DNA from 3 places in the Butyrivibrio sp. AE3004 genome. Region 3 is predicted to be linked to each of the others. Evidence: predicted binding sites of a transcription regulator. Region 3 holds the regulator's gene; each other region holds the start of a gene.
The links. Region 3 encodes NrdR, which represses ribonucleotide reductase genes. Its sites were predicted from a motif close to CACAANATNTTGTG; they were not measured.

Region 1: nrdD (anaerobic ribonucleoside-triphosphate reductase) is a predicted target of NrdR. The motif match lies at 1,124-1,137, and genes of this name have one in related genera.
Region 2: BV60_RS0119780 (ribonucleoside triphosphate reductase) is a predicted target of NrdR. The motif match lies at 3,286-3,299, and genes of this name have one in related genera.

What each region holds. Positions count from the first base shown of each region.
Region 1 is NZ_JNLQ01000002.1:3,266,826-3,271,478, reverse strand. It holds gene BV60_RS0117035 (hypothetical protein) at 1-204, opposite strand, end outside; gene murI (glutamate racemase) at 236-1,066, shown strand; gene nrdD (anaerobic ribonucleoside-triphosphate reductase) at 1,199-3,415, shown strand; gene nrdG (anaerobic ribonucleoside-triphosphate reductase activating protein) at 3,501-4,031, shown strand; gene BV60_RS0117015 (TatD family hydrolase) at 4,035-4,653, opposite strand, start outside.
Region 2 is NZ_JNLQ01000003.1:219,525-224,177, reverse strand. It holds gene BV60_RS0119785 (substrate-binding and GGDEF domain-containing protein) at 1-439, opposite strand, end outside; gene BV60_RS0119780 (ribonucleoside triphosphate reductase) at 754-3,192, opposite strand; gene BV60_RS0119775 (glycosyl hydrolase 115 family protein) at 3,408-4,653, shown strand, end outside.
Region 3 is NZ_JNLQ01000002.1:2,167,417-2,172,069, reverse strand. It holds gene BV60_RS0112460 (cell division protein FtsQ/DivIB) at 1-671, shown strand, start outside; gene ftsZ (cell division protein FtsZ) at 750-1,994, shown strand; gene nrdR (transcriptional regulator NrdR) at 2,247-2,759, shown strand; gene BV60_RS0112445 (ABC transporter substrate-binding protein) at 2,887-4,497, shown strand; gene BV60_RS0112440 (ABC transporter permease) at 4,595-4,653, shown strand, end outside.

The sequences.
Region 1 (4,653 bases), 1.1 Mb from region 3:
TTCATCCAGCATGGTTTCTCTTCGTTGAAGCAAAAAAAGAGTGTAAACAGGCTCAACTATTTCCCTTGGTTCTATTTCATCCTGATAAGAGCCGTCTTCATAGCCATAGCCTGAAGCATAGTATTCGCAAAGTTCCTGAATAAAAGGACTAACATGCGAGTCGTCATATAATTTTTGAAGTTCAGTAGTAAATGATTCTTTCATAATTAATAATGATACAACAAGGAGCGTCGATATGCGAATAGGAATTTTTGATTCCGGTATTGGTGGGCTTTCTGTTTTAAATGAAGCTTATCATAGATTTCCGGATGAAGAATATATTTTTTATGCAGATATAAAGCATGTACCGTATGGAACTAAATCCGAACAGGAAATAAAAGGCTTTGTAGATGAAATAGTAAGATTTCTTATAGATAAAAAGGTGGACGCTGTTGTGATCGCATGCAATACTGCTACCAGTGTGGCCGTCGAAATGCTAAGAGGAAAGTATGATCTTCCGATTCTAGGTATGGAACCCGCCGTAAAGCCGGCTGTAGAATGCCCTGGCGATAAAGACAAAAGAGTTCTTGTGATGGCGACTCCTGTTACTATAAGAGAAAAAAAGCTTGCTAATCTTCTTACCAAAGTAGATATACAACATAGGGCAGACCTTTTGGAGATGCCGGGACTGGTTAATTTTGCAGAGCACGAGGAGTACGATACAGACGAAGTCAGAGATTATATAAAAAGCAGATTTTCCGGGATTGGTGCTTCTAATGAAAAATATAGTTCACTTGTTTTGGGATGTACACATTTTAACTATTTCAAGCCTTTATACAGGGAAATTCTCGGAGATAAGATAAATCTTATAGACGGAAATTACGGAACAATTCATCATTTGGGAGAAGTCTTGGGCCTTAAGATGAATAAAGATCCAAATAGGGAGATTATTTTTAATCAACCACAAGATATAGTGGTTAAATATAAAACAACCTACTACGAGTCAGGAGACGAAATAACGGATACCGTCGACCTGTCAAAATACCTTAGAATGCTGAACAGGCTTGAGTTTGTTAGGAAAGTTTGATAACGATAAATTGTTACTTGATTTATACAATATAATGTATTATATTTTATATATAGCCACAAGATATAGTTTCGGGTGGCTATTATTTATCTAAAAAATTAAATTTCATGTATATTACTAGGGGGTTAACCAGTGAAGATTATTAAGAGAAGCGGTAAAGAAGTTACTTTTGATGGCTCAAAAATATTGGCAGCTATAGAGAAAGCTAATAAGGAAGTGACTCTTGATCAGAGCTTGTCTGAAGATCAGATAAAGGATATTGGAGCTCAGGTAGAAGAGAAATGTAACAAATTAACCAGAGCAGCAAACGTTGAAGAAATCCAGGATATGGTCGAAGATGGACTTATGCAGTCCGGAAAATTCGAGGTTGCCCGTAAGTATATTACTTATCGTTACCGCCATGCTCTTGTTCGTAAATCAAATACAACAGATGAACAGATCATGTCTCTCATAGAGTGCAGTAATGAGGAAGTTAAACAGGAAAATTCAAATAAAAATCCCACAGTAAACAGTGTTCAGAGAGATTATATGGCAGGAGAAGTAAGCCGTGATATTACACGCAGATTTCTGCTTCCTGAGGATGTTGTAAAAGCTCATAAGGATGGAATAATTCATTTTCATGATTCTGATTACTTTGCCCAGCATATGCATAATTGCTGTCTGGTTAATCTTGAGGATATGCTTCAGAACGGTACAGTTATATCTGAAACCATGATAGAACGTCCCAAGAGCTTTTCGACAGCTTGTAATATTGCTACCCAGGCAATAGCACAGATTGCCAGCTCACAATACGGCGGACAAAGCATAACATTGTCACATCTTGTACCTTTTGTGGATGTTAGCAGACAGAAATTCAGAAGAGAAGTCCGTCAGGAGTTTATCGATGCGGGGATGGAAGCAACAGATAAACAAATAGATGATATCGCAGAGATGCGTGTGCGCAAAGAAATCGAACGTGGAGTCCAGGTTATTCAGTATCAGGTAATTACATTAATGACTACTAACGGACAGGCTCCTTTCATTACAGTCTTCATGTATCTTGATGAAGTTCCTGAGGGCCAGCTTAGAGATGATCTTGCCCTTGTTATAGAAGAAATGCTTAAACAGAGAATAATAGGTGTAAAGAACGAAAAAGGAGTATATATTACACCTGCTTTCCCTAAACTTATATATGTTCTTGATGAAGATAATATTCATGAAGGAACACGTTATTGGTATTTAACTCAGTTAGCTGCAAAGTGTACGGCTAAGAGAATGGTTCCTGATTATATTTCCGCTAAGAAGATGAAGGAATATAAATCGGGAGATGTTTATCCCTGCATGGGCTGCAGAAGCTTTTTGACTGTAGATAGTGAGGAAAATGCAGAGGGTCTGTGTAACAAAGGTAATATTTCTAAGGCTCAGAATTATACAGAAGGTGAGCACAAGTACTACGGACGCTTTAATCAGGGAGTAGTTACAATAAATCTTGTAGATGCCGCATGCTCTTCAGGCGGAGATGAAGAAAAATTCTGGGAAATAATGGAGGAGCGCACAGAGCTTTGCAAGAAGGCATTAATGTGCAGACATAATCGTTTATTGGGAACACCTTCCGATGTTGCACCTATACTTTGGCAGAATGGAGCTCTTGCACGACTTAAAAAGGGAGAAACCATAGATAAATTATTGTATGGAAACTACTCAACTATTTCTCTTGGATATGCCGGACTTTGTGAATGTACAAAATTTATGAAAGGTGTTACACATACAGATCCTGCCGGAAAAGATTTTGCACTCAGAGTAATGCAGTTTATGAATGATAAGTGCTCAAAATGGAGGAAGGAAACCAATATTTCATTTAGCCTTTATGGGACTCCTCTGGAATCTACAACATATAAATTTGCCAGAGCACTTCAGAAACGATTTGGAATTATCGATGGAGTAACTGATAAGAACTACATTACAAACAGTTATCATGTCCATGTTACAGAGAAAATAGATGCATTTACAAAACTCAAGTTTGAGTCTGAATTTCAGGCACTTTCTCCGGGAGGAGCTATAAGCTATGTTGAAGTTCCGAACATGAATGACAATATCGAGGCCGTACTCTCAGTAATGCAGTATATTTATGAAAACATTATGTATGCTGAGCTTAATACAAAGAGTGATTACTGTCAGTGCTGTGGATATAATGGTGAGATACAGATTGAAACAGACATAGATGGTAAGCTTATCTGGAAATGTCCCAATTGCGGTAATACAGATCAGGATAAGATGAATGTGGCAAGACGTACATGTGGTTACATAGGCACTCAATATTGGAATCAGGGACGCACACAGGAAATAAAAGAAAGGGTATTACATCTTTGATGATGCATACGGGGATGAAAAAGTTTTTATAAGAAAGGGGAGCTACTGGTACTGGTAGCTCCTTTTTCACTAATGAGGATAAAATATGAATTATGCAGAAATAAAAACTACAGATATAGCAAATGGAACCGGAGTACGTACTTCACTTTTTGTTTCCGGGTGTACTCATCATTGCAAAGGCTGTTTTAATGAAGAAACATGGGACTTTAACTTTGGAAAAGCGTTTACAAAAGAAGTAGAGGATGAAATCATAGAAAGTCTACGACCGACATACATAACAGGGATTACAATCCTTGGGGGAGAGCCTATGGAGGTAGTAAATCAGAAAGCTTTGCGTCCATTTATTGAGAGAATAAAAAAAGAGCTTCCCGGGAAGACTATATGGGTTTATTCGGGATATCAATGGGAAGAAATTAATGATAAAAACAATAAAAGATGCAATGGAGAAGACACAGAAGCGATTCTTTCCAATATAGATGTGTTGGTTGATGGTGAATTTAACCTTGAATTAAAAGATATTTCACTAAAATTCAGAGGATCATCTAATCAAAGAATCATAATGGTTCAGGAATCTTTGAAAGAAGGAAGAATCGTTCTGTCTGATTTGAATGGATAATAATTATAAACGGTAAAGCCTCTTAGCGTTATTTTCGGTTATTTCAATTACCTGTTCAGCAGAAATACCTTTGATTTCGGCTATTTTTTGAACTATATAAGGTAGATTAAGTGAGGAATTACGTTTTCCTCTAAATGGTTCGGGTGAAAGATATGGAGAGTCGGTTTCTATAACAAGCTGTTCAATGGGAGCATATTCAACTACTTCACGCAGCTTTCGCCCGTTCTTGAAGGTAATCACACCGCCAACACCAATGAAAAAACCCATATTCAGATATTCTCTTGCTACTTCACGAGAGTAGGAATAGCAATGGATATCGCCCCCTATTTCCTCAGCTTTTAATCTTTTCATTATATCCAGAGTATCTTTTGCAGCATCACGGGAGTGAATGATCATTGGCAATTTAACTTTTCTTGCAAGCTCAATTTGAGCTTCAAACCATTTTTTTTGTAAATCTACAGAAGGCTCATCATAATGATAATCAAGACCAATTTCACCTACAGCTACAGCTTTTTCATAGGAACACATTTGTTCAAGCCAATTTAGTTCAGCTTCATCCATTTCATCGCAATCATTGGGATGAACCCCGATTGTAGTGTAAATAAAAGGATATTTTTTTGAT
Region 2 (4,653 bases), on a different contig from region 3:
CAGGGATATTTCCGCTTTTTAATAGTTCCTGTGTGGCCTGTCTGCTGGGATCTGCCCAAAAATCTCCATAACTAACCATATTATCGTTAAAAGGGATGTTGTTTTCAGATAAAACCTTTTTAAATACATCAAGACGTTCATCTGAAAATTTGTTATCTCTATTGCCGGCCATAAAATGGGGTTTTTTTACATGATGAAATTCAATAATATGTCGAACAACACTTTCAAATCCGGCTGCATAATCAAAATGAATCTGTGAGGTCCCTTCATAATCTCCGTCTATTATAAGAGTAGGAACAGAGTGCTTTTTGGCGTTTAATATAATCTTTTCGGAAACATCGATACTTTTAATCTTTTCATCCATAATGATGATTGCATCGATTTTATCATAGGGAATAATATCAAACACAAAAGTTTCATCATAATTATTTTGATCCATCCAATATAAATCTGTATTTAGAGTATAAATAAAAAGTCTATAATTTATATTTTTTAGCGATTTGCCAAGTGCCTCAAGGAAACTGAAATTTTGATTGTCATATATTCTTGAAGTACATAATGCAATGATTTTTTTGCCGTTAATCATGAGCTATCCCTTCATTATTATCTTTTAAAATATTATCCGAGAATACACAGATGTTCCTTTAATCATAACACCATTTTGTTTACTTTGTTCAGAAAAAAGATATCAAAAATATAAAAACAGACTCCGGGAGTGTTTTGCCCGGAGTCTATAATAATCAAAGGAATAAACTATGCCTTAACTTTTTCTACAGATGAGTTCAACCACCCTTTTATATCAGAAATGCCTGCATATGCCTTGAATTCGTTGTTGTTGGCAACAATTAGTGTAGGAGCTTGCATTATACCGAATTTTTCTACCAGTTTGGCATTTGTATCAGCATCCACTACTGTGTAATTGATTCCTGCTTTATCCAAGAGAGAACTGGCAATTTTGCAGTTCGGACATGTTTTTGTCTTGAAGAGAAAAGCGGCTTCATTGGTTGTAATTTTTAGATTAATCAGAGTATTTTCAAGTTCAGCTGCTGTTTTTACAGAGGTTTCCATGAAAGGAGATTGTACAGTAGTACTGTATGAGCCCTGCTTTTTGTGAGTAAAAGAGGAATGCGCAACATTATAAACTTGACGATCCCGATATTCTTGAGTCTTTCCATCATTCCAATTTGCAACGGGACGATAATATCCGGTGATTCGGCTATAAACTTCGGTTTTCTTCCCACAATGCGGGCATATAGTCTGCTCGCCTGAGAGATATCCGTGTTCCTTACATACAGAGTACGTAGGTGACATTGTATAATATGGAAGTTTATAATTTTCAGCTATTTTTCTGACAAGATTAGCAGCTGATTTCCAATCAGGCAGCTTTTCACCAAGGAATGCATGGAAAACGGTTCCTGAAGTGTAAAGTGTCTGCAATTCATCCTGAATGTCCAGAGCAGTGAAAATATCTTCTGTATAACCAACAGGCAGATGAGAAGAATTTGTATAATAAGGCGTTCCACTCATATTTGCCGTAATTATGTCAGGATAAAGCTCTTTATCGTGTTTTGCAAAGCGATAAGTTGTTGATTCTGCAGGTGTTGCTTCAAGATTGTACAAATCCCCATACTTTTCCTGGTAGTCAGAAAGTCTGTCTCGCATATGGGTCAGAACATCTTTTGTAAAAGCCTGGACTTTGGAATCCGTCATGTCACATCTGAGCCATTTGGAATTAAGACCGACTTCGTTCATACCAATTAGCCCGATCGTTGAGAAGTGATTGGAAAAAGATCCCAAATATCTCTTTGTATAAGGATATAAACCCTGATCAAGGAGTTTGCTTATAACCTGACGTTTGGTATTAAGACTTCTGGCTGCTATGTCCATTAAGTGATCAAGGCGATTATAAAAATCTTTTTCGTTGTCTGCAAGATATGCTATTCTGGGCATGTTTATAGTGACAACACCAATAGAACCTGTTGATTCTCCGGAGCCAAAATAACCTCCTGATTTCTTTCTGAGTTCACGCAGATCCAAACGCAAACGACAGCACATAGAACGTACATCACTGGGTTCCATGTCTGAATTTATATAGTTTGAAAAATAGGGAGTACCATATTTTGCGGTCATTTCAAAAAGTAATTTGTTATTTTCGGTTTCACTCCAATCAAAATCGCTAGTTATTGAATACGTGGGGATAGGATATTGAAATCCGCGTCCATTAGCGTCTCCTTCTATCATAATTTCTATAAATGCTTTGTTGACCATGTCCATTTCGTGTTGGCAGTCACCATAAGTAAAATCGAGTTCTTTTCCGCCAACAATAGCATTGATATTTTTAAGATCCGCAGGTACAGTCCAATCCAGTGTGATATTTGAAAAAGGAGCCTGTGTTCCCCACCTGCTGGGTGTGTTAACACCATAAACAAATGATTGGATGCATTGCTTAACTTCGTCCTGTGAAAGATTATCAACTTTAACAAAAGGAGCAAGGTATGTATCAAAAGATGAAAATGCCTGTGCGCCGGCCCATTCATTCTGCATTATTCCAAGGAAGTTAACCATCTGATTGCATAGAGTTGAAAGATGGTTGGCAGGTGCGGAAGTGATTTTTCCGGGAATGCCTCCCAAACCTTCCTGAATAAGCTGCTTGAGACTCCAACCTGCACAGTAGCCTGAAAGCATTGCCAGATCATGTATATGAATAGCCGCACTTCTATGAGCTTTAGCAATCTCTTCATCGTATACTTCTGAAAGCCAGTAATTTGCAGTGATAGCACCGGAATTAGACAGAATGAGACCGCCAATTGAGTATGTAACAGTAGAATTTTCTTTTACACGCCAATCATTAATTTTAAGGTAATCGTTAACGAGATCTTTGTAATTAAGGAGTGCAGAGTTTACATTACGAACTTTTTCCCGCTGTTTTCTGTATAATATGTAGGTCTTTGCAACATCTGAATATCCTGATTCAGATAATACTTTTTCAACACTGTCCTGAATTTGTTCAACTGTTATTTTATTGGCTGTGATTTTTGTCTCAAAATCTGAAGCAACTCTAAGAGATACCAAATCAATTACACTTGAATGATATGGCTTTTCAAGTGCTTCAAAGGCTTTGATGATTGCTGAAGAAATTTTGGAAATGTCAAATTTGGCGATGCTGCCATCACGCTTTACGACTTCATACATAGAAATACCCCCCATTAAACTTTATACACCCATAAATATAAATTAACATATATACAATATATGGTCAATATTTAGATACTCGAGCGTGAAAAACACTATATATAGTATTTGCGGTTTCTTTATAAGTGATGAGTATAAGAGCAATATGTAGAGAGAAACTCAAAAAACCATATATTAAAATAAAGTATCAATAACGAAATACAGGAGATTAAACAGTGAAAAAATTTAATTTAGTAAGCAACAATAAAGCTGTAAATATTCTGATAGAAGATAGTAGTTTTGAGGGAGTTAAACTTATTGGTAATACCCTTGCCGAAGATATAAAAGCTGTAACAGACACAGATTCTTTGTTTTTTACAAATGCCAAAGAATGTGTTGCAAAAGAGCTTATTATTATCGCAACTCTCGGAAAAAGTGATATTGTGCCTTGCTTTGAGAGAAATGGAAAACTAAGAACGCAAGATATTGCAGGCAAAAAAGAAGTGTTTATGATGCAGATAGTGGATGAGCCATTTGCAGGCGAAGACTTTTTTGTAGAAAAAGCACTTGTTATTGTTGGTAGCGATAAAAGAGGTACTATCTATGGTATGTTTCATTTATCCGAAATGTTGGGAGTTTCACCACTAATATATTTTGGTGATGTAATACCGCATAAGAATCCTAATCCGGAAATAATTCTTGATGATATAGTTGTTTCAAAAGAGCCATCAGTTGAATACAGGGGATTCTTTATAAATGATGAGTGGCCTGCTTTTGGCAATTGGACATTGGAGAAATTTGGCGGGGTTAATGCAAAAGCATACAGGAAGATATTTGAATTGCTTTTGAGACTTAAAGGCAATTATTTATGGCCTGCTATGTGGAATTCATCTTTTTCTGAGGATGGACCGGGACTTAGTAACGCAATTTTAGCAGATAAGCTTGGAATAATAATGGGAACATCCCATCATGAACCATTATGTCGTGCAGGAATAGAATGGCAGAATAAGTATAAGGAATATGGAAATGATTCTACCTGGAGTTTCCTTTCCAACGAAGAGGCAATAACAAAGTTTTGGGAAGATGGACTTCGCAGGAATAAAGATTACGAAAATATAATCACAATAGGCATGAGGGGAGAGGCAGATTCAAAGCTTCTTCCTGAAGATTCAACGCTTAAGGACAACATAGATGTTATTAAAAAAGTAGTAAAGGTTCAAAATTCTTTAATAAAACAATATGTTTGTGAAGAACTGGAAAATGTTCCGAGAATGCTTGCTATATATAAGGAAGTTGAGGACTATTATTATGGGGACGATTCTTGCGAAGGATTGAAGGATTGGGATGAACTATCAGACGTTATTTTTCTTTTGAGTGATGATAATCATGGAAATCTTCGAAATCTGCCCACATATGATGAAAGGAAACATCCCGGTGGATATGGAATGTATTATCATTTTGATTATCATGGTGCTCCTATCA
Region 3 (4,653 bases):
GGATCATGTCAGCTTTAGCATATGTTTCGCATAATTATTCGATAACCAATGTTTATGTTGACGGAAACATACATTACACCGATGAAGAGATCATGAATATGGTAATGACGGATAAACTTGACAAGAATTCGCTCTACCTGTCCATGAAATACCGGAATAAAGAAATTACAGGTATTCCTTTTATTGAGAAAATGGACGTTGAGATCATGGCTCCCGACACAGTAAGGATTAATGTCTATGAAAAGGCTATAGCCGGATATGTTAAATATCTGGACAGATACATATATTTTGACAGGGATGGTATCGTTGTTGAGACTTCAACTGAACCATCGGATGATGTTCCTCTTGTGCTCGGCTTAAATTTTGAGTATATTGTTCTTCATGAGAAACTTCCTGTTGAAAATGAAAATGTTTTTTCAGAGATTCTTGATATTACTCAATTACTCAGAAAATATGACCTGAATGCAGATAAAATCTTTTTTGACAGCGATTATCACTTGTATGTTTATTTCGAAAATGTAGAAGTTAGTCTTGGAACTAATGACAACATAGATGAAAAAGTGATACAATTACAATATATTTTACCGAATCTCCAAGGCAAAACAGGCATCCTGGAAATGTCAGAATATGACGCAAATACTCAGAACATTACATTTGAAGAGAAAAATTAAAATTCTAGGTTGTAAATTATATAAAATAATTATAAAATGGCTTGTAGGAGTTTTAGGTTATGAAGGAGGAGCACTATCTTGCTTGAACTAAAGTCAAATGAGGCTGAATCCGGCGCCAAAATCATAGTTGTTGGGGTAGGTGGCGCAGGAAATAATGCTGTAAATAGAATGGTAGAAGAAAGTATTTCCGGTGTAGAGTTCATCGGAATTAATACGGATAAACAGGCTCTACAGCTCTGTAAAGCACCCAAGCTTTTACAGATCGGTGAGAAGCTGACAAAGGGACTTGGCGCTGGAGCTAAGCCTGAAATCGGTCAGAAGGCAGCCGAGGAGAGCCAGGAAGAGATCACAAACGCACTTAAGGGTGCCGATATGGTCTTTGTTACTTGCGGAATGGGTGGTGGTACCGGAACCGGTGCAGCTCCCGTTGTTGCCAAGATTGCCAAGGATATGGGTATTCTTACTGTAGGTGTTGTAACAAAGCCTTTTGCTTTTGAGGCTCGTGTTCGTATGCAGAATGCACTTGCAGGTATTAATACGATTAAAAATAACGTTGATACACTTATCGTTATTCCTAATGATAAGCTTCTTCAGATTGTCGACAGACGTACAACAATGCCTGATGCGCTTAAGAAGGCAGATGAAGTACTTCAGCAGGCTGTACAGGGTATTACTGATCTTATCAATGTTCCTGCAGTTATCAATCTTGACTTTGCTGATGTACAGACAGTCATGAAGGAAAAAGGTATCGCTCACATCGGTATCGGATCCGGTAAGGGTGATGATAAGGCAGCAGATGCTGTTAAGATGGCTGTTGAGTCTCCTCTTCTTGAGACTAAGATTGACGGTGCATCCAATGTTATCATCAATGTATCCGGTGATATTTCTCTTATGGATGCTTCAACTGCTTCTGACTACATCAGAAATCTTGCAGGTGATGATGTTAATATCATCTTCGGTGCTATGTATGATGAGTCCATGGCAGATACCTGTAACATCACAGTTATCGCTACAGGTATTGATGATAAGAATAATGTTATGCCGGCAGCTAAGCCTGTTGCTCAGCCTGTACGTCAGCCTCAGCCGCAGCCTACTGCAGCTCAGGTAACACCTCAGATTCAGGTACAGCCTCAGAACCAGATTTCTCCTGAGCCTACGATTGATACACTCACATCACGTGGTGCACAGCCTGTTCAGCCTGCAAGACCGGTAGCTCCTCAGCCTGCACCCAGACCGCAGTCAGGTCTTAATCGTGCTCCCGAAGTTAGAAGTTCTGTAGAAGCTAAGAGTCTTAAGATTCCGGATTTCTTACAGAAGAAATAATTGGATTTATGAAATGATATTTTAGAGAGTAGTCACTAGATGGCTACTCTTTTTTATCGTATAAGAAATTACTTCATAATTCTTATAAAAAAACGATCCGCTATGGATATAAAGAATCCTTTCAGGTTGCGAGATTTGGCATTTTTTTGTAGAAAATTTCGTTTAGTGATGTTACAATAATTTGTGTGGGCCTATATTTTTGACCCTAAATGTTGATTTTGGATGTGCATGATGCACAGAAAGGTTAATGTTATGAAGTGTCCTTTTTGCGGTAAAGACAACACTCGTGTAATTGATTCAAGACCTGCTGATGACAACACATCAATAAGACGCAGACGTGTTTGCGACTCCTGCGGTAAGAGGTTTACAACCTATGAGAAGGTTGAGACTATTCCTCTCATTGTGATCAAGAAGGATAATAATCGCGAACCGTATAACCGTGCAAAGATTGAGGCTGGGGTTCTGAGAGCATGTCACAAGAGACCTGTCAGTGCGCAGCAGATTACAAGTATTGTTGATGCTGTTGAGACTGAGGTGTTCAATCTTGAACAGAAGGAAATACCTAGCCGCATTATCGGTGAATTGTGTATGGAGAAGATGAAAAATCTTGATCCTGTAGCATATGTCAGATTTGCTTCTGTATACCGTGAATTTAAGGACGTTAATACATTCATGGATGAACTGAAGATTGTTCTTGAAAAAGAAGAAGAGGGTGTAATTACCGATTCAACCGATAAAACAACTCCTCTTTTGAAAAGAGAGTAAACATTTTCTGTTGACATAGGTTACTTCATTCCTTATAGTTTTTTAAGTAGTATGACTTCCTGAACGCCAAAGTGAAAATGCGTTCAGGAATCTATAACAACTTAATAACGGAAGGAAGGATTGTAACATGATAAAGAGAAGTATTGGAAGGAAAAGCCTTTCTACACTTTTGGTTGTGTTAACAACACTGACTCTTACATTGAGCGGCTGCTCAAGTAAAAAGGCAGAGGAATCTACGACAGATACCACAAATGTGACCGAAAATGCTAGTCAGGATAAGGACGGCAAAGCGGAAAATGCGGAGAGTACTGTCTCGGCAGATGATCTTTCTGAGATTACTATCGGTATTCCGCAAGATATTGATGGTATGGACCCGCACATGACTCAGGCGGCGGGAACCAGAGAGGTATTGTTCAATATTTATGAGGGACTCGTAAAACCTGATCAGGATGGTAATCTTCAGCCTGCTTTAGCCAGTGACTACACAATTTCTGATGATGGAAAGGTTTATACTTTCACTTTGAGACAGGGTGTTAAGTTCCATGATGGACAGACAGTTACGGCAGAGGATGTTAAGTATTCTATAGAACGTAATGCCGGTACTGATGGAACTGATCCGTTGATATCGGCTTTTTCTAATATAGAAAGTGTTGAGATTAAGGACGAGTCAACGGTCGTTATGACTCTCAAGGATGCTAATACAGAGTTTTTGGCATATATGACAGTTGCTATTATACCTGCAGCCAATGAGAATCCGGAGGGGAATCCTGTAGGTACAGGCCCTTACAAGTTTGTATCACGTTCACCACAGGAAAACATTATTCTCACCAGATTTGATGAATATTGGGGCGAGCCTGCATTCATTAAGGATATAACTCTTAAGATTGAGGCTAATGCAGATTCAATAGTTATGGATCTTGAAGGCGGTTCAATCGATATGATTGCACGCGTACCGTCAGCACAGGTAGCACAGCTTTCTGATAAATTTGATGTCTATGAAGGCACAATGAATCTTGTTCAGGCTTTGTATTTAAACAATGCCAAGGCTCCTTTTGACAATGAACAGGTTCGTCAGGCACTTTGCTATGCCGTTGACCCTCAGACAATAATGGATTTTGTTTCAGATGGTAAGGGTACTGAGGTTGGTAGTAGTATGTATCCTTCATTCGGTAAGTATTTTGACGCAAGTCTGAATGATACCTACAATCAGGATATCGATAAGGCTAAGGAACTACTCGCTGAAGCAGGATATCCAAATGGTTTTGATTTTACCATTACAGTTCCATCTAACTATGCCCAGCATGTAGATACTGCTCAGGTTCTTGTAGAGGAATTTAAAGAGATCGGTGTAAATGCTACAATACAGGAAGTTGAATGGAATTCATGGCTTGAGGATGTTTATACAAATCGTAACTTTGAGTCAACTGTTGTAGGTGTTGATGCATCAACTCTTACAGCATACGCACTCCTTAGCAGATTTAAGTCAGATGCGAAAAACAACTTCATTAACTACAGTAATGCTGATTACGATGCTGCATTGACAGCAGCAGTTGAAGCTGTTGATGACGCAGAAAAGACCAAGTATTATAAAGAATGTGAGAAGATTCTTTCAGAGACAGCAGCAAATGTATATATTCAGGATCTTCCGGAATTTGTGGTACTTAATAAAAACTATACAGGATACGTATTCTATCCACTTTATGCGCAGGACTTTGCAAAGATAAAGCCTGCAAAATAATACCTGATCAAGACGTTTTTTGAACTTCGTCAGTATTATTTATCTGTTCGGTAAAACTGATACAGAACTATATTATTTTATAAAGAGGAACACGCATATGAGATATATATTGAAAAAAGTTTTGAGCATGGCGCTTACTTTATTCGTTGTATCTTT